Regions from separate parts of the Bradyrhizobium sp. WBOS08 genome, predicted to be linked through region 4. Evidence: riboswitches for the same ligand, from Rfam matches in the RefSeq annotation. Region 4 holds a riboswitch; each other region holds the start of a gene.

Region 1 (5,934 bases), 1.2 Mb from region 4:
CCGCGGCGATGATGCGCGAGCAGGTCGATGTCCCAGCCCTGCGCGCGCAGGAAGGCGAGATCGCCGCGGGTGGATTTCGAGCCGGGGATGATGACGAGGCGGACGTCGCCGGGAATCGCTTCACCTGGGCGCACCATCACGAGATCGACGCCGGGCTCCAGCTTCAGCGGATCGAGGTCGTCGAAATTGGCGATGCGCGACAGCGCCAGGCAGGCGATCTTGCATTGGCCGGGCTTGCGCGCGTCGCTCAGGCCGAGCGCGTCCTCGGCCGGCAGCTCGCCGGCGCGCGTGAACCAGGGCAGCACGCCGAAGCCGCGCCAGGCGGTCTTGTGTTCGATCAGCCTGTAGCCGTCGTCGAACAGCGTGGGATCGCCGCGGAATTTGTTGATGACGAAGCCTTGAATCATCGCGGCATCCTCGGGGTCGATCACCGTCTTGATGCCGACGAGCTGCGCGATGACGCCGCCGCGGTCGATGTCGCCGACCAACACGACCGGTACGTCGGCCTTGCGGGCAAAACCCATGTTGGCGATGTCGGCCTTGCGCAGGTTGACTTCCGCCGGGCTGCCGGCACCTTCGACCAGCACGAGGTCGGCGCGCGCCTTCAAGCGCTCGAAGCTCTCCAGCACCGCGCCCATCAGCGAGGGCTTCATTGCCGCGTAGTCGCGCGCGCGCGCCGTGGCGATGCGCTTGCCGTGAACGATGACCTGCGCGCCGACATCGGTCTCGGGCTTCAGCAGCACCGGGTTCATATCGGTGTGCGGCTCGACGCCTGCGGCGAGCGCCTGCAAGGCCTGGGCGCGGCCGATCTCGCCGCCATCGATGGTGACGGCCGCGTTGTTCGACATGTTCTGCGGCTTGAACGGCACCACGCGCAGGTCTCGCCGCGTGAACGCGCGCGCCAAGCCGGCGACGATGAGCGATTTGCCCACGTCCGAGCCGGCCCCCTGGATCATCAGCGCGCGTGCCATCGGCGCCCTTCTAAAGCGCTTGGGATCGAGTTGAATCAAGCGGCTGCGCGCTCGGTGCACCTCTCCCGCTTGCGGGAGAGGTCGGCGCGTCCGGGCGATGCGAAGCATCGTCCAGCGCGCCGGGAGAGGGTTCTATCCTCTTGGGGAATCCCACCGCGGAGACAACCCTCTCCCCAGCCCTCCCCCGCAAGCGGGGGAGGGAGCACGCTTCCCTCGGCGCAGCATTTGAACCTGGTCTCATCATCAACTTCAGAACTCGACGCCGGCCTGCGCCTTGATGCCGGAGCGGAAGGGATGCTTGACCAGCGTCATCTCGGTGACGAGGTCGGCGATCTCGATCAGTTCGTCCTTGGCGTTGCGTCCGGTGAGCACGACGTGAGTCAGCGGCGGCTTCGAGGTGGTCAGGAACCCGACGACCTCGGCGATGTCGAGATAATCGTAACGCAGCGCGATGTTGATCTCGTCGAGCACGACCATCCGCAAGCTCTCGTCGAGGATAAGCTCCTTGGCCTTCTCCCAGCCGGCGCGCGCGGCGGCGATGTCGCGGGCGCGGTCCTGCGTCTCCCAGGTGAAGCCTTCGCCCATCGCGTGGAACTGGCAGAGCTCGCCGAAATGGCCGGTGAGCAGGCGCCGCTCGCCGGTGTCCCAGGCGCCCTTGATGAATTGCACCACCGCGCAGGGGAAGCCATGGGCGACGCAGCGCACGATCATGCCGAAGGCCGAGGACGACTTGCCTTTGCCGGCGCCGGTATGGACGATGATGAGGCCCTTCTCGCCGCTCTTGGTCGCCATGATCTTGTCGCGGGCGGCTTTCTTCTTCGCCATTTTCTGGGCGTGCCTGGCGTCGGTTTCCTCAGGTGTTTGGGTGTCCGGTTCAGGCGTCATTGGATCCGGTCCTTCGGCTTGACAAGAGGCGGCCACCGGCAAATGGTGACCCGGCGTTGGTTCCTGTCCTATGACAGGCGAAGAGGGAATGCGATAGGGGCCGAATCGGCAAGATTGGGGTCCAAAATGCAGCCGCCCCCGCGACCGTGACCGGAGAGATGCCCAAAGCCACTGATTTCCACGGAAATCGGGAAGGCGGGGATCGAAGGGCAAAACCCTGCTCCGCAAGCCGGGAGACCTGCCAGCGCGGACGAGTTTTGGACCGGCGGACGGGGTGTTCCGCGACGGGGAAACGGACCTTCTGACGAATGGTCCGTGTGCCTCATCGCCTCCCGCTGTTATCTGGAAGAGGCGATGACCGTCACACTTCACGTCTGCATCACCTGCCGCGCCGGCCAGACGCTTGGCGAGGGCGAGACCACGCCCGGCAAGCGCCTGCACGGTGCGATCCTCGAGGCCGGCGTGCCCGAGGGCGTCAACGTGGTTCCCGTCGAATGCTTGTCGGCCTGCAGCCAGGGCTGCTCGGTGGCGCTCAGCGCGCCCGGCCGCTGGTCCTATGTCTATGGCCGCCTGTCGGAGGCGAACGCGCAGGACGTGGTCGCGGGTGCTGCGGCCTATGCGGCCGCGCCGGATGGGCTCGTGCCCTGGCGCAGCCGGCCGGAAATATTCCGCAAGCAGTCGCTTGCCCGCATTCCCCCCATTGCAATCGTGCCGGAGGCCGCCGAATGAGCTCGCTCGCAAAAGTTCCGGTTACGGTGGTCACCGGTTTCCTCGGTTCCGGCAAGACGACGCTGATCCAGCATCTGCTCGCGAATCCCAACGGCAGGAAGCTCGCGGTGCTCGTCAACGAGTTCGGCAGCGAGGGCGTCGACGGCGAGATATTGAAGTCCTGCGCCGACGCCAATTGCCCGGAAGAAAACATCGTCGAGCTCGCCAATGGCTGCATCTGCTGCACCGTCGCCGACGATTTCATCCCGACCATGGAGCAATTGCTCGCGCGCACGGTGCGGCCCGATCACATCCTGATCGAGACCTCGGGCCTGGCGCTGCCGAAGCCGCTCTTGAAGGCGTTTGATTGGCCTGAGATCCGCTCGCGCATCACGGTCGACGGCGTGATCGCGCTGGCCGATGCCGAAGCCGTCGCGGCCGGCCGCTTCGCGCCCGATCCTGACGCCGTCGAGGCGCAGCGCGCGGCGGACGTCAATCTCGATCACGAGACGCCGCTGTCGGAAGTGTTCGAGGACCAGATCGCCTGCGCCGACATCGTGCTGCTGACCAAGGCCGATCTCGCCGGCAGCGCCGGGATCGAAGCGGCCAAGGCGGCGATCATTGCCGAGATGCCGCGCCGCGTGCCGATGCTGCCCATCACCGACGGCGCGATCGACGCCCGCGTCATCCTCGGGCTCGGCGCTGCCGCCGAGAACGATCTCGCCGCGCGCCCCTCGCATCATGACGGCGAGGAGGAGCACGAGCACGATGATTTCGCTTCCGTCGTGATCGACCTTCCTGAGGTCGCCGACATCGATGCGCTCGTTGCCTCCGTGCAGCGCCTGGCGCGCGAGCAGAACGTGCTGCGCGCCAAAGGCTATATCGCGGTCGCGGGCAAGCCGATGCGCCTGCTGCTTCAGGCCGTGGGCGAGCGCGTGCGTCACCAGTTCGACAAGCCCTGGGGCGCAGGTCTCAGGCAGTCCAAGCTCGTCGTGATCGGTGAGCACGGCGATATCGATGAGGCCGCGATCAGGTCAGGACTTGGTATCTGATGCACGTCGTCTTCCGCGAGAGCCGCGGTCTGGAGGAGACCGCGACGCCCAGGGACATCGGCCACGACCCGGCCGATCTCGTGGTGCTCTCGTATTCGGATTCCGACCTTGCGGCGTTCGCGGCCGGGTGGCGCCGTGGCCGCCATAGCCTTCCGTCGCTGCGGCTCGCCAATCTCGCGGAGCTGCGCCATCCGCTCTCGGTCGACACCTATATCGAGAAGACGCTGTCGCAGGCGCGCGGCATTCTGGTGCGGCTGATCGGCGGCGAATCCTACTGGTCCTATGGTCTCACGGCCCTGCAGCAGCTGGCGCAGGATCGCGGCGTCGCGCTCGCCGTGCTGCCGGCGGACGGCCGCGACGACACGCGGCTCGATGCCTACTCGACCTTGCCCCTGTCGACGCTGCGCCGGCTCAAGGTGCTCTGCGACACCGGCGGTCCGGTCGCCGCGCAGGCGGCGATCGCGCAGCTCGCGCTGGCCTCGGGACTTTATGCCGGACCGGTCACTGGCGAGCTGACCGTGCCCGAGATGGGCTTCTACGATCCCTCGCGCGGCGTCATTGCTGCGCCGGCCTCGCGTGCGGGCAGGCCGCTCGCGCTGGTGGCTTTCTATCGCTCCTATCTCACGGCCGCGGATACGGGTCCGGTCGATGCCCTGATTGCCGCGCTGCGCGAGGAGGGCTTTGACTCCTACGGCGTGTTCGTCACCTCGTTGAAAGCGCCCGGCGTCGCCGATTGGTTGCGCGCGCATCTCGCGCAAAATCCTCCGGCCGCGATCGTCAACGTGACGGCATTCTCGGCCATCGGCGACGACGGCACGACGCCGTTCGACCAAGCTTCGTGCCCGGTGTTCCAGGTCGCGCTCGCGACGGCGCGGCGCGAGGACTGGGCAGAGTCGCTGCGCGGTCTCTCGCCGGGCGATCTCGCCATGCATGTGGTGCTGCCCGAGGTCGACGGCCGGCTGTTCGCAGGCGTCGTGAGCTTCAAGTCGGCCGCGATGCGCGATCCCGATCTGCAATTCGCCCATCTGGCGCACGGGCCGGACGAGGAGCGCGTCAAGGCCGTTGCCGCGCGCGTTGCGGCCTGGTGGCGACTTGCACAGAAGCCTGCCGCCGAGAAACGGGTCGCGATCGTGCTCTCGAACTATCCGGGCCGGCCGCACCAGATCGCCCATGCGGTTGGTCTCGATGCGCTGGCCTCCGCTGAAGGGTTGCTGTCCGATCTGGCGCAGGCCGGCTTCGATGTTGCGCCGGTCGATGCGCTCGGCGAGACGCTGCTGAAGCAGAGTCTAACCTGGGACGTTGCCGATTATCGCGCGGCCCTCTCGCGCCTGCCGCAATCCCTGCAAGACGATCTCGCGCAGGCCTGGGGCGCGCCGGAGGATGATCCCAGCTGCAACGGCGGTGCGTTTCAATTCGCGGCCATCGCGTGCGGCCGCTCCATCATCGCGGTTCAGCCCGAGCGCGGCGATGCGGTCACGCGCGATGCCGATTACCACGATCTCGCCCGCACGCCGCGCCATGCTTATGTCGCGTTCTATCTCTGGCTCCGCGCCCAGGGGATCGATGCCGTCGTGCACATGGGCGCGCATGGCACGCTGGAATGGCTGCCCGGAAAATCCGTGGCGCTGTCGTCCGCGTGCTGGCCGGAAGCGCTGATCGGCGATCTGCCCGTCATCTATCCCTTCATCGTCAACGATCCCGGTGAAGCCGCGCAGGCCAAACGCCGCATTGGTGCCGTCACCATCGGCCATCTGCCGCCGCCGCTGGAAACATCCGCGGTGCCGGAAGGCTTGCGCCGGCTCGAACGTCTGCTCGACGAATATTCGACTGCCGATGGTCTCGATCCCGCGCGCCGCCAGCGGCTGATCGCAGCGATCCGCGACGAAGCGCGTGCGGCCGGTCTCGAAGACGATCTCGGCCTCGATGCTTCGGCCGCGCCGGCTGAGGCGATTCCACGGATTGATCGCTTCGTCTGCGATCTCAAGGAAAGCCAGTTCGGCGACGGCCTCCATGTGTTCGGCCGCGGCGCCTGCGGTGACGCCGAGCGCGGCGCGCTGCTTGCTGCGCTTGGCGGCAAGCGCGTCGCGCCGGGACCTTCGGGCTCGCCCTATCGCGGTCGCCAGGACGTGCTGCCGACCGGGCGCAATCTCTTTGCCGTCGACCCGCGCGCGGTGCCGACGCCGTCCGCACATGCGCAGGGGATAAAGCTCGCCGAGGAGCTGCTGCGCCGTCACCTGCAGGATCATGGCGACTGGCCGAAGGGTCTCGTGGTCGATCTCTGGGGCTCGGCGACGATGCGCACGGCGGGCGAGGAGTTT
Region 2 (5,934 bases), 1.2 Mb from region 4:
CACGCGATCGACCATCATCTGCTTGCCGCCGGCGAGCCAGGATGCCTTCTCCTGGCGCGGCACGTAATCGGCGAACTTCTCGAATACGGCCTTGGCGCCCGGCACCCATTCGCCCTTGGCGAACTTCATGGGACCCGAGCCGACATATTCTGTGATCTGCTTGAAGGGGTCGGTCTTGGCAATGCGCTCGGGCATGATGAAGGAGCACGGCGCGTTGTTCTTGGCCAGCGCATAGAGCATTTTCGGGAAGGGCTGCTTCAAGACCCATTTGAAGGTGCGGTCGTCGACGGCCGTCAGCTCCTGCTGGATCGCGATGATCATCAGGCCCATCGGATCGCGCGCCGCCCAGCGCGACAGGCTCGCGACCACGTCCTTGGCCAGCACCGGCTCGCCGTCATGGAACTTGAGACCGGGGCGCAAGCGGAAGGTCCAAATCCTGCCGTCGTCGGACGTCTCCTCGGACTCGACCATCTGGCGCTGCGGCTGGAGCGAGGAATCGATGCCGTAAAGCGTGTCCCAGACCAGCGCGGCGGCGTTACGCACGACATATTGCGTGCCCCAGATCGGATCGAAATTGGCAAGATTGGCCTGGGGCACGAAGCGCAGCGTGCGGGCCGATGCGCCTTGCGCGATGGCCGGGGCCGAGAGGCCAGTCAATGCCAGACCGCCCGCGCCAGCCAGTCCCTTCAATACGGTCCTGCGATCCATGAAGTCCTCCCAGTAATGCCGTGATGCCGGCCATCGTTGGCCAAGAGCAGGTGAAACCAGAACTCATTGGCAAGCAAATGGTATGCCACTAACCGGCCCTTCGCCAGCAGGATCTCATTGCGATCTGGGCTCCCCCGGCATGCGCAGCACGTCGAGATCGCGGCTGGTTCGCGTGGGTCAGGTCATCAGAGAGAGCCGCAAGCGCCGCCAGCCGATCACGACGCCGGTCAGGGAGAACACGAAACCCAGCGCACAGAGCCCGACGATGAGAACATCGCGCAGAAGCGGCCGCGCCATGAGTATGGGGAAGTCGAGTGTGTGCAGCGCGCTGTAGAACCAGCGGTAGGCGCGCCGCGACGCATCCAGCCGTTGCAGCACCTGGCCGCCGGCACCGTCGATGTCGAACCAGAGATCGCCGCAGCGGACGCGAAAGACGGGAGCTCCGGCGACGGCGGAATGTGCAGGATAATCGTCGTTTGCGGCAAGAACGGACGGCGTACCGCATCCCGTGGCCAGTCGCGCCGCGAGCCCTTCGAACTCTCGCGCAGTCAGGAAGTCCGCGCGGGGGGCATCCCCTGCCATGGCCAAGGTCTGGACGCCGAGGGCGGAGCGATCGCGGCGATAGAGTTGACCGCCAATGGCGAACCATTCAACCTCGCGGACCGGCGACGCTGTCGGCTCTCGATCGAATGACGGAGCCGCCGTCCAGTCCGGTGCCGCGTTCATCACGCCGGCCTCGGTGGGGCTCAGCTCCCCGCGCGAGAACAGCCGGCCGTGATCCATTGAAAGCCAGCCGCTGAAAATCCAGGTCAACACGAAGACCGTTGCTGCAAGACCGATGAGGTGATGCAGCGCATGCCAGCCGCGGTAGGGTGTCGAGATCCGGCGATCTCGCATCCTGATCCGTACCATCCCGAGCACCGCGCCCAGCGCAGCCGCGAGCAACGCAAGTAGCGACAGCGTCCAGACGACGCGATCCCACAACGGCCAATTGCTCCGCAGAACCGTGGGATAGATCCAGTGCAGCACAGCGCCGGCCCAATTCCAGCCGCGCTCGCCTCGCGTCGTATCGAGGACGACCTCGCCAGTGCGCGACGAGACATAGACCTCCGTTCCAGCGGCGTCGCCGAGCGCGATGCGAAACAAGGGCCGGTGGCGGTCGAAGCCGTTTGGCACGCTCCACTGATCGTAATCCGCCAGCGCCACGATCCCGGCCCGCGCGGCATCGAGCCCGCGGCGGCCGGCGTGATCCTGCGCGATGGCGAGCGCGAGATCGGCGGGGATCAAAGCTGCATCCTGCCCGTCGGCGGCACGAACCGCACGGACGCGCGATGGGCCCGACACGATATAGACCGATCCGCCGCGCCGCTCGACCAAACGCACGCGTGTGGCGTCGCTGATTCCGCTCGCGGCGACCGCGTCGGCGATCGCGATCCTCGTCTCCGCACCCTCCACCGGCGCGAGGCCGGCAAAGCGCTCCGCCTCCGTCAGCGACGGAAACGGAACGAAGTGCATCACGATGCCGGTCGAAAACCACATCGCGAACAGCAGGCAGAACGCGATGCCGAGCCATCGATGCAACAGGACGACCGCGCCCATCATGCGGTCAGCATCCTACCATTTGAACGCCGCCGAGAGCTCGTAGGTGCGCGGCGCGCCGAGCAGGATCTGGTCGGGATAGAACGGATCGCCCCAGATCGCATAGCGCTTGTCGGTGATGTTGCGGACGCGGAAGGTCAGGCGGGCCTGGTCGACCGCGCCAAATACCGTCTTGGGGATGTCGACGAAGGCATAGACGTCGGCGACGGTGTAGGCCTTCATCGTCACCACATTGGCATCGGTGTTGTAGCGGTCGCCGACATGGCGGCCGGTGATGCCGAGCTCCACCGGCCAGGGCGTGAAGAAGCGCCAGGACGCGCCGGCATTGGCGACGATCCGCGGCACGTTCGGCGGCGTGTTGCCGGAGAACGAGCCGCCGGCGAAATTATAGTCGGCATAGCGCGCATCGACATAGGCGATGTTGCCCCAGAGCCGCAGCGGCTCGATCGGACGCAACGACGCCGCAAGCTCGACGCCCCTGGACTCCTGCCGCCCGGCGATATTGAGCGCCTGCCCGCCGGCCGCGGCATAGACGTTCTTGCGCACGATGTCGTAGGCGGAGAACGACCACTCCGCCCTGTTGTCCCAGAACAGATGCTTGACGCCGGTCTCATAGGTGCGCGCGGTGGTGAGGTCCAATGGCTGGGTCGGCGAGAGCAGGAAGATGTTGTTGGCCGACACGTCAGCGCCGGTCGCGTACTGGCTGAAGAATGTCAGTCCGGGCACCGCCTCCCAGGTGTAGCCGATGCGGCCCGTCACCGGCGCCCAGTCCTTGGTGTACGGGAAGCCCGCTTTCACGACCCCGGCGGAGTCGGTCGAGTTGCGGTCGAGCCCGATATGCTCGAGGCGCAGGCCGCCAATCAGCGCGAAGTTATGCGTCAGCTTCAGCCGGTCCTCGAACGACAGCGCTTCGTTGTCGATCCGCGCGGTCTGTTGCTGCGTCGTCAGCAGGCCATAGAAGCCGCGGTTAGGGTCGACCAGCGAAACTGAATCGCCGGGGAAGTTTGCCGCGCCCGGCCTGACGAAATCGAGATAGCTCGACGACAGGGTCGTGACCAGCCGATTGTCGAAGCCTGCGATGTCAGTGTCCCAGATCAGGTCGGTGATGTTGCCGACGAGACGCTGGCTGTGTGCGACGTAGAAGCGCTCGCGATCGACCAGGTTCGTTGCGGAATTGAACGCTTCGACCTCGTTGTTGAACCAGCTGCGTTGCGCTCCATAGCCATAGGCCTGGCTTTTGAGCGTGAGATCGGGCGCGAGCTTCAGCTCGAAGCCACCGCGCAACCAGACTTCCTGCGCGACATTGCGATTGTCGAGAACGTTGTAATTGGTGTCGAAGGTGCGGTCGTCGATGGTGACCGCGCCGAGATTGGTCTTGTTGTAGTTCGAGACGTAATTGCCCGAAACGATGCCGCTCGTCGCATGCGAGCTGCTATAAGCGATAGGCACCAGCGGCGCGCCCCAATAGGCCTTGCCACGATCCTCGCGATACTCGATCGCACCCCAGACCTTGAGGCTGTCGGAGATGCGGTAGTTGAGCTGGCCGGACACATCCAGCATCTTGGTGTTGGTGTCGTCGGCAAAGCCGTTGAGCGCGGCGCGGCTGACGTCGAAGCGGTAGTCGAGGCCCTGCAGTTTGGTGCTGCCGCCCGAGCCATAATGCGCGCGGAACGAGTTCAGGGAATCCCAGGAGAAATCGGCTTCGTTCCGGATCAGTCCGGTGTGCGGCTGCCTGGTGATGAAATTGATCGCGCCACCGGCTGCGCCCTCGCCCGAGATCAGCGAGGCCGGGCCTTTCAGGAATTCCACGGCCTCCAGATTGGCGGTGTCCATGATCCGCGAGGTCATGTTCTGCGGGCCGATCTTGATGCCGTTGTAGAGCGTGTTGATCTGGCTGTTGGTGAAGCCGCGCATCGAGAAGGCGGAAGGCTCCGCGGGATTGTCGCCGGAGGTGACCCCGACGGCTCCCTGGGCGACGTCGGAGACGGTGCGGTAGCCCTGCTCGCGCACGGTCTCGGCCGAGATCACCTCGACGGTCGCGGGCATCTCGCGCACCGTCAGGCCGAGCCGCGAGGCGCTTTCGGCCACCGCATTGGTGTTGAGCGGCGTCGGCGCCGTCGCAGCCGGGGCGACCGGCTTGGGCGCTGTGGATGCAGCGGCGGGCTTGCGCGCCGCCGCGCGGCGCGGGCTTTGCGCCTCCCGGCCGGTTGACCTGGCTGGTTTGCGGGATTGGTCCGGCGACACCTCGACCGGCGGCAGCGGTTCGCGAACCTGCTGCGCCAGCGCAGCGGGCAGATCGAGCACGGCCAAGGATGTGAGGGCAGCGGAGGCAATCAGGACGCGGCGTGGTCGTAAGATGCAAACAGGAGACACGGCACAAAACCTCGGTATGACGTCAGTGGCACGTCACAGCGAACGAGGTCTCACCTTTGGCCTTGCAGCCGTCCGATGAAGCCGAATGTCTGTACTCCCCGACCGACATCTTCGCGTGTGACCACGGCTGACGGCAGGTCTCCTGGCTCGCGGGTCATCACCACTTCGTCGCCTTCCCGGGACCGAGGACCCAGTGGCTTCTGACGAAGGATTATCCGCTCACAGTTGCGGGGGCAGCCACGGCATTGGGGACAACGTCCCCGCACCGCATTCCCTTTTCATCCCCTCTCGGGGAAACCGTCGCGAGCATCTAGGATTACCATCACAACGGAGTCAATGTGCCTATTGCGGCGTTACTGCCACAGCGAACAACTTCCTCGGAGATGAGAGCATGGAAGGCGAGACCTTCCTCTGGTTGATACGGCATGCGCCGGTCAATGGCGTCAAAGGGACGATCCATGCCGCCGATGCGCCGGCCGATCTCCGCGATCGCGCGCAACTGGACGCGCTGCGGCAGCGCCTGCCACCGGACGCTGGGAGCTACGCCAGCCCGTCGCGGCGCACGGTCGAGACCGCGCGTGCGCTGGGGCTCGAACCGGAGCAGGTCAGCGAATTCCGCGAGCAGGATTTCGGCGACTGGACCGGCCATCGGCACGACGCGCTCGCTGCCGAAGGCGGCGCGGCCTATGCGCAGTTCTGGGACGATCCGGCCGGTGGACGGCCGCCGGGCGGCGAAAGCTTTGCGGATCAGGTCGCGCGCGTGCGGCTCGGTCTGTCGCGGATCGCAGCGGGACCAGCCACGTTGGTCGTGCATTCCGGCACCATCCGCGCCGCGCTGTGCATCGCGCTCGATCTGACGCCGCAGGCCGCCTTGCGCTTCGTGGTCGAGCCGCTGTCGCTGACCCGGATCGATCGGCTCGCGGCCGGATGGCGCGTCGTCTCGGTCAATCAGCGGATCAGCTAGGCCTGTCAGGCACATTGGCCTCTGCAAAAGTCGCCATGCCGTTGTGGAGCGCGCAGGCCAAGCGCACCAGCGGCAGCGCGATGGCGGCACCCGATCCTTCGCCGAGCCTGAGATCGAGGCTGATCAGCGGCTGCGCGTTCAAAGCGCGCAGCACCAGGCGATGGCCCTGCTCGGCCGATTGGTGCGACGGCAGCAGATAGGGATGACAGGACGGGTTCAGCCGCGCCGCTGCGAGCGCTGCGACCGACACGATGAAGCCATCGATCAGCACCGGGATGCGGCGCTGCGCG
Region 3 (5,934 bases), 1.2 Mb from region 4:
AAAGATCAACAGATCGGGCTGGTTGGCCTCCGCCCGCGCAACCGCGCGCCGGCCGGCCTCGAAGGCAAACGCCAGCTCCGCAGGCAGGAGCGCGGCCTCCACGCTGAAATCGCGGGTGCCGTGGCGCGGCTTGTCGGTGACGATGCCCGTCATCTCCTCACCAGCCAGCGTACCGGCATCGACCACCTCCAAGCGCGAGCCAAGCTCGCGCGCCAGCACCGAGATCGCAGCACCGCCGGAGGCGAAATTGGCCATCATCGCGATGGTCACTTCTTGCGGATAGGCCGAGACGCCCTGCGCGACGATGCCGTGGTCACCCGCGAAGACGATGATCGGCACCCGCGCCGCGCGCGGCTGCTCGGTTGCCTGCAGACCTGCGAGCTCGATCGCGAGCTGCTCGAGCCGGCCGAGCGCGCCGGTCGGCTTCGTCAGCTGCGCCTGACGCGCGATCGCCGCCTCGCGATGAAGCGCGGAGATCACGGGGCAGTTCGTGGTGACCCATTCGGGGAGCATGCTGCCTCGCTTAACGCCTGCGCTTTAGAATGTAGCTGTCCATGATCCAGCCATGCCGCGCGCGCGCATCCTGCCGTGCCGCGACGATACGCGGGCCGGTTTCGGCGAGGGCGCCGGACATGATGATCTGATCGGGCATGCCGAGATAGGCGCCCCAATAGATGTGAATCCCTGCCGGATCCAACGATTCGAATGCGGTGCCGCCGTCGAGCATCACCACCACGGTGTCGATTCCTTGCGGCCAGCCGCCTTCGCGCAGGCGCCGCCCGGTCGTGACCAGAAACGGCTCGCCGATATCGTTGAGCGGCAGCGCATGGGCCGCGCACAGCGCCTGGATCGACGTGATGCCGGGCACGACCTCGATTCTGGGCAAGGGAGCGAGCCGCCGCGCGATGCGCAGCGAGGAATCATACAGCGAAGGATCGCCCCAGATCAGCAGCGCAACCTTGCCGTCGCTTCCCAGATGATCTGCGATCGCCTGCGACCAGGTCGCGGCGACCGCATCGTGCCAGTCGTCCACGCCCTTGCGATAATCGGCCTCGGCGGCATCGCGCACGGGAAGATCGAACTCGGTGATCACCGTCGTGTCGCTGGTGAGCACATCCGCGCAGATCGTCCGCCTGAGATCGGCGAGATCGGATTTCGCCGTTCCCTTGCGCGGGATCAGGACGAGATCGGCGGCGTTGATGGCTTGAACGGCGGCGCGCGTGAGCTGGCCGGGATCGCCGCAACCGATGCCGATCAGGGAGAGCGTGAGCATTGCGCGTGGGGGCGGCCATGACGGCCGCCCCTTGTCTCAGTTAAGCTGCGTTGTGCAGGCGCGGAGTGACGAGGCCGGCCGCGGTGACGCCGCGCAGCGACTTCGCCAGCGCCAGCACGGCGAGATCGGCGAGCGGCTCGATCACGATCACCAGCGCGTAGGACGCCGCAAACGTCGCGATGCCGGCGAGGTTGCTCATCGCAAAGCCGGAGCCATAAAGCGCCCAGAACGCCACCCAGGCGATCACGCCGGCCTGATAGGTGGTCGACAGCGCCAGCGCCTGCCGATACTTCAAATCGACATAGGCCGTATTGCGCGGAATGATCCGCGTGGCGATCGCCTGGATCGCGAATAGCGGCACCAGCAGCGTCGTGACGTTCATGCCGTATTGCGGCAGGTCGACCGGCTCGAGCAGCACGCCCTGAAGCAGCAGGCCGAACGCCAGACCGAAGGCCGCGGGCGCAGCGCCGAACAGCAGGAACAAGGTCGAGCCGAGGATGAAGTGCACCTCGGAGACGCCGACCGGGAAGTGCGGCAGGATCTCGAAGAAGATGAAGACGAGGATCGTGGTGGCGAGCGTCCGGCCTGCGAACGAGCCGATGCCCTGCTCGCGCACGGTTTCGGTCGCGAGCTTCAAGGCAACGCCGCCTGCGGCGATGCCGGTTGCGTAACTCAGCACGAGCTTGGCGCCCGTCACTAGACCGGGTTCGATATGCATGGCTCAGATCCTTCCTGCCGTCACACCCGACGGCCTTGGCCTCAAAACGTGCAGGGCCGGTCTCCTGGCTCGCGGTTCACTGGGTTCTCCGGCCTTCCCGAACCTTGCGGCCCAGTGGCTGATCGAAGTCCCTCACCGCTTACAGTCGCGGGGGCGGCTGGGGTTTTGGGCGCCGCAACTTGGTCCGCCCATCCCCATTCCCGATTATGCTCCGGCGCTTTGCGCCGCGTCGAGCACCTTGCTTCTCCTGTGTGCCCCTTTCGCCGAGCCTGCGTCAAGGGGCGAGGCGCGGCCTTGGCGATCACGACGGATAATCCCCGGCCAGCGCACCGAACAGGATCACGGCGGCGGTCGAAGGAGCGCCACCGCGGGCAAGCTGCTCGGCCAGCTCGGCAACCGTGGTCCGGACCAGCCGCTCGTCGGGGCGGCCAAGGGATTCGGCGACCAGCGCCGGGGTCTCTGCGGCGAGGCCGTGCGCGATCAATTTTGCGGCAAGCGCTGGAAAGGTGCGCCGGCCCATATAGACCACGGTCGTCGCCTCGGGATCGGCCAGCGCCGCCCAATTCAGATTCGGCGGCAGCTCGCCGGTGACGTCGGCCCCGGTGATGAACTGCACCCGGCGCGAGGTGTGGCGCCGCGTCAGGGGAATGCCGGCTTGCGCGGCGGCGACGCAGGCCGAGGTGACGCCCGGAACGATCTCATAGCCGATGCCGGCCTCGCGCAGCGTCTCGATCTCCTCCTCGAGCCGGCCGAAAATGCCGGCATCGCCGGACTTCAGCCGCACCACGCGCACCCCTGTTGCGGCATAGTCGACCAGCAGGCGGTTGACGTGATGCTGCTTGGTCGAGGGCTGCCCTGCGCGCTTGCCGACCGCGACGAGATTGGCGCCAGGCCGGGCGAGATCGAGGATCGCACCCGAGGCGAGATCGTCATAGAGCACGACGTCGGCCTCGCGCAGCCGCGCGGCGCCCTTGAGCGTGAGCAGCTCGGGATCGCCGGGTCCGGCGGAGACGAAGGAAACGAACCCGCTCACCGGTCCTCCGCGATCAGATGAAAGAAGGTGCCGCTGACATGGCCGCGCTGCGAGCCGGTCTCGGCGATGACGGCGCCGGTTGCATCATGCACGACGGCCAGCGGCGTGTCAGGCTGGGCGAGAATGGTCGAATAGTGGAACTCGTGGCCGCGTAGACGCGTGCCGGGACGATGTCCCGGCATCGGTGCGGCGAGCGCCGCGAGGCGATAGCCCAGATGCATGCGGCGCTTGGCAAAGCTGGTTTCGAGGCCAAGCAGGCCCGTCATCTCATGGCGGACACCGTCCGCATCGGTCAAAGCTGTCCCCAGCACCATATAGCCCCCGCACTCGCCATGCACGGGCCGCGTCTCGGCGAAGGCACGCAGGCCGCTGCGAAAGCGTACATTGGACGCGATCCTGCCGGCATGAAGCTCGGGATAGCCGCCGGGCAGCCAGCACACATCGGCGCTCGCGTCCGGTGCCTCATCGGCCAGCGGCGAGAACGGCACGATCTCAGCGCCCGCCGCGCGCCAGGCTTCCAGCATATGCGGATAAATGAAGGAGAACGCGGCATCGCGCGCCAGCGCAATGCGCTGACCGGGCGGGGTCACGTTCAGGCCGCTCGTCGCCGGTTGCGGCGACCAAACAGCCGCGGAGCGCAACACCGCATCGAGATCGACATGCCCGGCGACGAAGCGCGCGGCCTCGTCGATCAGCTTGCCGATCTCGGCCTGCTCCTCGGCCTGCACCAGGCCGAGATGCCGCTTCGGCAGGCTGATCTCGGCATGGCGCGGCAGCGCGGCGAACACGGCGATGCCTGAATCGTTCAGCGCCCGCCGCACCAGATCTTCGTGGCGCGGGCTGGCGACGCGGTTGAGCACGACGCCGGCGAGCCTCACGCCGGGCCGATAATCGCGCAGGCCTGCGGCGATGGCGGCTGCGGTCTGCGCCTGCCCCGAGGGGTCGATCACCAGCAGCACCGGCCAGCCCAGCATCTCCGCGATATCAGCGGTGGCGCCGGTGCCGCAGACGCCGCGCGCGGCGACGCCGTCGAACAGGCCCATCGAACCCTCGGCGAGCACGATATCCGCATCCGTGCCGCGGCTCACCAGATGCAAGATCGTCCCACGATCCATCGCCCAGCTGTCGACGTTGACGGAGGCGCGTCCCGTGGCGGCGGCGTGAAAGGCCGGATCGATGTAATCCGGCCCGCTCTTGAAGCACTGCACGGTCAAGCCGCGATGACGCCAGGCCCGCGCGAGCGCCAGCGTCAGTGTGGTCTTGCCGACGCCGGAGGCCGGTGCGGAGATGACGAGGCCAGCCGGCATCACGACGCCTCCGGAAAGCGCGGCTCGGCGCCGACGGGCCGATAGCGGCGGTCGTAGTCGGCGGCATAGAGACGGCTCTCGTCGAAATCCGCAGCCCCCAGCGTCCTGCCAACCAGGATCAGCGCGGTGCGCTCCATCTCCGTGCCGATTGAGGCATCGAGCGTTGCCAGCGTCGCGCGCACGACGCGCTGGTCCGGCCAGCTCGCGCGCCAGACAATCGCGACCGGGCAATCCGCGCCATAATGCGGCGTGAGCTCGGCGACGACCTTGTCGAGCAGGTGGATCGACAGATGGATCGCGAGCACCGCGCCGGTCGCGGCGAACGCGGCCAGCTTCTCGCCGTCAGGCATCGCACTGGCGCGGCCCGGCGTGCGCGTCAGCACCACCGTCTGCGCAAGGCCCGGCAGCGTCAGCTCGGCCTCCAGCGCTGCCGCAGCAGCGGAAAAGGACGGCACACCCGGCGTGACCGTATAGGGAATGCCGAGCGCGCGCAGGCGGCGGAGCTGCTCGCCCATCGCCGACCAGACCGAGAGATCGCCGGAATGCAGCCGCGCGACATCCTTGCCCTCCGCATGCGCCGCGGCGATCTCCGCGATGATGTCGTCGAGCGATAGCGGCGCCGTGTTGACGATGCGCGCGCCGGGCGGGCAATGCGCCAGCACGCCTTGAGGGATCAGTGAGCCGGCATAGAGGCAGACCGGGCAGGCCGCGATCAGGTCACGACCGCGCAAGGTCAGCAAATCAGGTGCGCCAGGCCCAGCGCCGATGAAATGCACCGTCATGCGCCGTCTCCTTCCGCGATCGCGGCGGTTGCAGTGCGATCCTTGGAGACGGCCCGCGTCGCGATCAGCCGCGCGTGAGGACCAGCCGCCGCGAGCGCCGCGGCTTCTGCGACCGATCCGGTACCGAACTTCTCCATCACGAGATGTGAGTGAGTCGGCGTTGCGATATCGGTCAACATGTCAACCGGAACAGCCTTGATCGGCACACCGCACTCGCGTGCGAGCTGCTGCAGCGCCTCCGCATCGGCCTTGTCGCTGACCGTTGCCACCGCGTCGAGCCCTTCGAGGCCGCCTGCCGCCACAAGCGCCTCCCGCAGCGAGGCCAGCGTCACGTGACTCTTAAATCCGAGTCCGGCGACTTTCATCGGGCCGTACTCCATTGCACCACCGGACGTGCCGTCTCCCAGGAGCGGTAGCGGCCGAGCGGCGCGGCATGCGCGATCTCGACTCGCATCAGCTCGCCGCCATGGCGCTGGTGCAGCTCCCCGAACAGCGCTTCGGTTTCCAGTGTGACGGAATGTGCGACCAGCCGCGCCCCCGGCGCAAGCCGCGACCAGATGGCGTCGAACATCGCCTCATTGAGCCCGCCACCGATAAACACGGAATCCGGCGCTTTCAGCCCAGCGAGAGCCTCGGGCGCCCTCCCCGTGATGACAGTGATCTTGTGAGCCAGCCCAAACGCTTCCGCATTGCTGCGGATGTTGGCCGCGCGGTCCTCACGCGCCTCGACGGCGATCGCCGTCCCGCCACACAGCGCCCATTCAACTGAAATCGAGCCCGAGCCGGCGCCGATGTCCCACAACGTGCTGCCTGCGAAGGGC
Region 4 (5,934 bases):
CGCCGGACGCAGCGGCAGCATCGCCGCGGCCACGACGGCGAAGGCCGCGAACGGCGTTGCGCAGGCGAACGCAAAGCTGGCCAGCGCGCATGACGCCGTCAGCAGCGCAAAGCAGAACATGGGCGCAAGGCGCGGCGCGACCGGCTGAAGCCGGAGACGGCCGTCGTGAGGCAGCTGGATGCTGCGAGCCATGACGTCAGGAAGCATGGGCGAATTCCTTCTGTTTCGGATGCCCTTCCATTTGAGATCAGAACGTGGCGCCGGCCTTGAGCAGATAGGTGCGGCCGGGCAGCGGATAGGCACTGAAGCGGCCGTCCGTGAAGGTGCTGGCGATGGCGTAGTCGTAGTAGAGCGCGTTCAGCACGTTGTTGATGCTGAGCGACCAGAAATAGCGCTCAACCTGGCCGCTGAGCTTGAGATCGATCGTGCCGCCGGCCGGGATCGGCTTCTGGGTGCCCGCCTGGTCGTTGTCCATGCGCCGTTCGCTCCAGAAGCGCGCGGTGGCATCGAGCACCAGGTAGTTCTGCCAGATGTTCCAGCTGACACCTGCACTCGCCGTATAGCGCGACACCAGCGGCACATCGTTGCCGGCCCAGGCGCCTTCGCGGAAGACCGCGCGGGTATAGGCCATGCCGGAGCGCAGCAGCAGGGCATCGTTGACGCGATAGGACAGACTGGTCTCCGAGCCGTAGCGCCGGGTCGGGTCGAGATTGGTGTTGTAGAACAGCACCGGGTTGAAATGGACCTCGTTGGTGAGGTCCATCAGATAGAGACTGCTCTGTAGCTGCAGACCGCCGCCCTTGATGCGCAGACCGCCCTCGATGTCCTGCGAGGTCTGGGTCTTGAGCTGGAACGTTTGCGGGATCGCGGCGAAGGTCAGGGGATCGAAGGACGGCCCCGAGGACAGGCGCTCGTCGACGTCAGGCGTGCGGAACGCGCGCGCGGCGCGAGCGAACAGCGAGACCACGTCGTTGAGACGATGCTCGGCCCCGAGATGCAGCGCATATTGGGTCTCGTCGCTCGTCAGCGGCAGCGCACCGATATCGGCGTTGAACGGCGCCGCCGCATCGAAATTGTCGCGTGCCGCGAGACGGACGTTCTGCACCCGCGCGCCGTAGGAGACGTCGGTCGTAGGCAGCACGCCCAATGTGTGCTGGAAATAGCCTGCGACCGTCTGCTGCCTCAGGTCGTAATTGTGCCAGGCGGCGAGCCCCTGCCCGGCGCCGCGGTCCTGCTCAAAGCTCGCATCGTAATAGTCGATGCCGGTCAGGAGCTGCGACGGCAGGCCGAGCAACAGGCTCTTCACGCTGAGCCGCGGCGTGATCGACCAATTCGTCAGTTGGGACTCGACATAAGTCGAGGTGAAGAAAGCCGGAACCGGCGTCGGGCTGGAGAAAAACGTACTCTGCTGCTTCTTGTCGCGCACACCGCCGTCGACGATGAGATCGACGCCGTTGACCAGGGTCCTGGTGAACCCGGCCGTCGCGCTGAAGCCCTGCTGGTTGGCGGCATTGAAGGGCGTGCTGGTGCCTCGGCGGTTGGTCCTGAGCTCGTCGAGGCCGATCGAGGGATCGACGGTGCGACCGCCTGGCAGCCGCAGCTCCTGATTGTCGCCGGTGACGGTGAGAAACGCGCTCAGGCCCGGCGTGGTGTAGTTGAGATTGCCGACACCGTTCTGCTGCGAATAGCGATTGTTGTCGCGATAGCCGTCGGTCCTGACGGCATTGCCGTAGAACGAGGTCGACCATGGCCCGGAATTGAGCGCGGTCGAGACGTTGCCGAGCCGGGTGTTGAACGAGCCGAAGCCGGCCTCGATGCGCGCAGTCACGGGCGGTCCGCCGGCGCCGGTCCTGGTGACGATGTTGATCACGCCGCCGACCGCGTTGTCGCCGTAGAGCACCGCGCCGGAATTGCCGCGCGTGATCTCGATGCGCTCGATGGAATTGAGCGGGATGGTGGAGAGGTCCACCTGCGCCATGTCGATGTCGTTGAGGCGCCGGCCGTTGACCAGCACCAGCGTGTTGGCGGTGGCAAAGGCGCCGAAGCCGCGCAGGTCCACGCTGGTCTTGGCGCCGATCTGGCCGCCATAGAACGTCGTGATCTGGGCTCCCGGCACCTGTGTTGCGATGATCTCGGCAAGCGTCTGCGACGGCGAATGCGCGATATCCGCGGCCGTGATCACGGTCGTGGCGGCCCCGACGATACCGCCGCCGCCGCCGACAGCCTCAGAGCCCGAGCCGGATGAGCCGGTGCCATCGCCTGGCGGCGCAACGTTCGCGGTGCGCCGCGGCCGCGTCGCCTCGCCCTCACCGGTCGCCCTCGCCCGCGTGCGGTTCTGATCGGCGGGCTTGCTTACCTCGATCGGCGGCAATTGCTCGGCAAGCCCCTGCTGGGCGAAGGCGGAGGATAGATCGAGCGAATGGAGCGAGACGGACGCGAGCAGGCCGGCGCTGAGGCGCCAGGCGGCAGAAACGAGACGAGACATTGTTGTAACCTCGGATGACGTCAGTGGCACGTCACAGCGAACGAGGTTTCACGGCAGAGCGGCGGACTGCTCCGATGAAGCCAATGTCTGTACTCCCCGACCGACATCTTCGCGTGTGACCACGGCTGACGGCAGGTCTCCTGGCTCGCGGGTCGTTACCTTGCGTCGCCTTCCCAGGACCGAGATTCCCAGTGGCACAGGACGAAAGATTCACCGCTTACAGTTGCGGGGGCAGCCGTGGCGTTGAGATAGATCCCGGCATTGGGACATCCCGCACCACATTCCCTTTTGATCTCCGTGAGGAGAACCGTCGCCGGCCATTTAAGTGTCGCCCCGGCAGCGTGTCAATCGACCGTTGGGCGGCGCTCAGGTCCGTCCGCGCGGACGTTGCGCCTGGGCCCAGGCGGCCGTGACATCGCGTGGCGGAACATCGACGCGCTTGACTGGGGTCAGTTCGCCGGAGGCCGAGACGATCGCGGTTTCCTCGCGGCGGCAGCGCGGGCAGACGAAACGGACCTCATGCGGAGACGCCGACCAGCTCGACCGCTTCACATTAGCGGCCATCGGCCAGGCCTCGCAATGCGAGCACGACACCAGAAATCGACCGGGATCGAGCATACCCATTTCCATCGGACTCCACGTCCTGCTGCCTCTTCAATGATTAACCCAAGTGAATCGTTCCGGTGCCTAAGCACCGCCGGCGCTCCCTCGCGAGCGCAGGGCCATCGCATATCGTCACAACGTGACCAGAAGCTCACTTGCGGCCATCCTTCGAGACGCCCGCCTCCGGCGGGCCCTCAGGATGAGGTCGGAGTGCGTGGCAGCTATTTCGTAGGCAACTGCTGCTTAGCCTCATCCTGAGGAGACCGCGGAGCGGTCGTCTCGAAGGACGAGGCGTGCGCTCAGCTGTCGGAGAGCCGTATGCGATAGCCCTGCCGCGAACGAGGCGATCTCGCGGTCGCCGTTCCCGCCGCCGCTGGATCTCAGCGCGCGCCCTTGAGGGTGCAGGAGGTCGAGCAGGTGACGGTGGTGCCGCGATCGCATGCTTTGCAGGCGGCGACGCACTGGTTCAGGTCGCGGGGATTGTAGCTGTAGGCCCGCAAGGGGCAGGCCGGCGTCGTCGAGCCGGTGATGTCCTGCTCCTGGTCGCAGGCCGCCGTCATGAGCGCGATGATGATCACGGCAACGAGGCGCATGGGATGCCCTGTCTAGCACGACAATGACGTTCCGGTGCGCGCTGCATTGCAGCGAACTCCGGCCTTCCCACCACGGGCATCGCCGATCAACGACGCCCGCATGCCATCAGGATGCGCGCCAAACCTTAAGAACGGATTGCAGCCGGCCTCAGGCCGCAGCCTCGGTCGCGATCGCCTGCCGCATGTCGACCGCCAACTGACGGTACTGCTCCGAAAGCTTCAGATAGAACTCGCGCTTGCTGCCGTCGGTGGCGAGCTTGGCGATCAGCTCGCATTCGGCGGTGAGCGTCTCAAACCGTTCCAGCCTGTCCTGAAGTTCTGGCATCGGCGTGTCCCCATCAAACGCCTCAAGGACATCCAACCTAAGCCCGGGAAATAGGTCACGGCGAACATCGTTATCGAGCAGAAGCAATTTTTCCGATGCGGGCAGCCTATTTGCTGTCGAGCCGCCAGGCGCCGTCCCATCCCTCGTCGGGCGGGCTCGCCTCGAGCTGCGCGATGCGGCCGAGCATCGTGCGCGAGGGCCCGTCACCGGGAACGGCTTCGAGGGCCGCGTTGAAGGCAGCGCGCGCCGCATCGAAGCGCCTGGTACGATAGGCGGCGAGCGCCTCGGCATAGTGCGCGCGCAGGCTGGCTTGCGCATCGGTGAGCCCGCCCGCCCTCGCCATCACCTCGAAGATCGGCTGCGGCGCGCTCTGGCCGGCGACCGCCAGGCGATCGATCTCGCGCAGCTCGAGCCGCGATCCGATCGCCTCGGCGGTGGCCTGCGAGATCAGGATGCGGGTGCCGTAGACCTTGTTGACCGCTTCCAGCCGCGAGGCCAGGTTCACGGCATCGCCCATCACGGTGAAGCTCATCATCAGCTCGGAGCCGATGCTGCCGGTCAGCACCTCGCCGGTAGCGATGCCGATCCGCAAATCGCACGGCGCGGGCATGGCACGGATGCCGAGCAGGTCGGGCAGCTGCCGCTGCAGCGCGGGCACCTGATCGGCCATCTCGATCGCCGCGGTGCCGGCCAGGAGGGCCTGCTCGTCGTCCTCGATGAAGGGCGGCCCCCAATAGGACATGATGGCATCGCCGATATACTTGTCGATGATGCCGCGATTGTTCCTGACGGGTGCGGACATCACCGTGAAATAGTGGTTCATCACCTTGACGAGGCCGCGCGGCGTCATGCCCTCGCTCATCGAGGTGAAGCCGCTCATGTCGCAGAACATGATGGTCATGACCCGGCGCTCGCCGTCGATCGCGATCTCCGGCCGGTCGATCAGCCCCTGCACCACCTTGGGATCGATGTAGCGGCCGAAGGTCTCGCGGATGCGCTCGTTGTGTCTGAGCTGCTCGGTCATGCGGTTGAAGGCCGCGGCGAGCTCGCCGATCTCGTCCTGGGTGGAGACGGTGATGGTCTTGTCGAAGCGGCCTGCCTCGACCTCGCGGGTGCCGGCGAGCAGCAGCCGCACCGGGCGCGTGATGCCGCTGGACACCATCAGGGCAAAGACGAAGCCGACAATCGCCGCGAGCAACGTCACGACGCCCGAGACGACGATCGCCTGATGCTGGCGGCCGATCACCTGCGTCGTCGAGAAGAAGACCTGCGTCAGCATGTCGGCGCGGATCGCATCGACCTTGCGGTTGAACTGGTCGCGCACCACGTCGATGTGTTCCAGCGTGCCGCGGACCTCCGTCATCTGCCTGGCATCGGCCTGCTTGAGCAGCTTCGCATGGTCCTCGCTCAGGTCGCGGCGCAGCTCGGTGACGGCGGTCTCGATGCGAATATCGATCCGCCCCAGGGCGGCATTGTCGGAATAGGTCCTGGGGTCGTCGATGATCATGTTGATGAGCTTGCGTGCGGCCTCGGCGTCCTCCTCGATCTTGCGGTCGGATTCCTCGAAGTCGCGAAGGCGCGCCGCATAGGCCTGCTCGTCCGATGGCGCCTCCATCCTGGTCATCACCACCCGCCGCAGCGCCAGCGCCCGCTCCAGCGAATGGATGTTGGCGCGGGCCAGATGGCTGTAGGCCGGGATGTAGCGATTGGTCAGCTCGTCCAGGAGGACGCCGACCTGGCTCGACATCACCATCGACAGGATCGAGGTGACCAGCATCAGGACGATCAGTCCGAGGGCGATGCCGACGATCTTGTGCCGGATCGACTGGTTGAAAATCGGCATAGGTGTGGGCAAAGGCCAAAAGGATGCAGGGAGGGAACTCCATACACCGAGTCCAGCTGCGGGAACACGCGCAATCTGGTTCCTT

The links. A riboswitch is a leader RNA that binds a small molecule or an ion and turns the genes downstream of it on or off. The one in region 4 is predicted to bind cobalamin.
Region 1: linked by a shared signal. The riboswitch ahead of DCM80_RS23435 (DUF1636 domain-containing protein) and the one ahead of DCM80_RS29475 (TonB-dependent receptor) in region 4 are both predicted to bind cobalamin.
Region 2: linked by a shared signal. The riboswitch ahead of DCM80_RS23520 (TonB-dependent siderophore receptor) and the one ahead of DCM80_RS29475 (TonB-dependent receptor) in region 4 are both predicted to bind cobalamin.
Region 3: linked by a shared signal. The riboswitch ahead of DCM80_RS23500 (energy-coupling factor ABC transporter permease) and the one ahead of DCM80_RS29475 (TonB-dependent receptor) in region 4 are both predicted to bind cobalamin.

What each region holds. Positions count from the first base shown of each region.
Region 1 covers NZ_CP028988.1:5,019,602-5,025,535, forward strand. Annotated here, with positions in the region: gene DCM80_RS23425 (cobyric acid synthase) at 1-971, opposite strand, end outside; gene cobO (cob(I)yrinic acid a,c-diamide adenosyltransferase) at 1,221-1,856, opposite strand; cobalamin riboswitch at 1,897-2,117, shown strand; gene DCM80_RS23435 (DUF1636 domain-containing protein) at 2,211-2,585, shown strand; gene cobW (cobalamin biosynthesis protein CobW) at 2,582-3,616, shown strand; gene cobN (cobaltochelatase subunit CobN) at 3,616-5,934, shown strand, end outside.
Region 2 covers NZ_CP028988.1:5,037,338-5,043,271, reverse strand. Annotated here, with positions in the region: gene DCM80_RS23530 (ABC transporter substrate-binding protein) at 1-708, opposite strand, end outside; gene DCM80_RS23525 (PepSY domain-containing protein) at 886-2,310, opposite strand; gene DCM80_RS23520 (TonB-dependent siderophore receptor) at 2,323-4,680, opposite strand; cobalamin riboswitch at 4,795-4,997, opposite strand; gene DCM80_RS23515 (histidine phosphatase family protein) at 5,072-5,644, shown strand; gene cobT (nicotinate-nucleotide--dimethylbenzimidazole phosphoribosyltransferase) at 5,637-5,934, opposite strand, start outside.
Region 3 covers NZ_CP028988.1:5,031,162-5,037,095, reverse strand. Annotated here, with positions in the region: gene cobT (nicotinate-nucleotide--dimethylbenzimidazole phosphoribosyltransferase) at 1-513, opposite strand, end outside; gene cobF (precorrin-6A synthase (deacetylating)) at 524-1,273, opposite strand; gene DCM80_RS23500 (energy-coupling factor ABC transporter permease) at 1,314-1,991, opposite strand; cobalamin riboswitch at 2,028-2,247, opposite strand; gene cobA (uroporphyrinogen-III C-methyltransferase) at 2,293-3,024, opposite strand; gene DCM80_RS23490 (cobyrinate a,c-diamide synthase) at 3,021-4,331, opposite strand; gene cobM (precorrin-4 C(11)-methyltransferase) at 4,331-5,113, opposite strand; gene DCM80_RS23480 (cobalamin biosynthesis protein) at 5,110-5,478, opposite strand; gene cbiE (precorrin-6y C5,15-methyltransferase (decarboxylating) subunit CbiE) at 5,475-5,934, opposite strand, start outside.
Region 4 covers NZ_CP028988.1:6,248,924-6,254,857, forward strand. Annotated here, with positions in the region: gene DCM80_RS29470 (hypothetical protein) at 1-192, opposite strand, end outside; gene DCM80_RS29475 (TonB-dependent receptor) at 248-2,485, opposite strand; cobalamin riboswitch at 2,598-2,812, opposite strand; gene DCM80_RS29480 (hypothetical protein) at 2,852-3,115, opposite strand; gene DCM80_RS29485 (hypothetical protein) at 3,469-3,681, opposite strand; gene DCM80_RS29490 (hypothetical protein) at 3,830-4,006, opposite strand; gene DCM80_RS29495 (adenylate/guanylate cyclase domain-containing protein) at 4,113-5,849, opposite strand.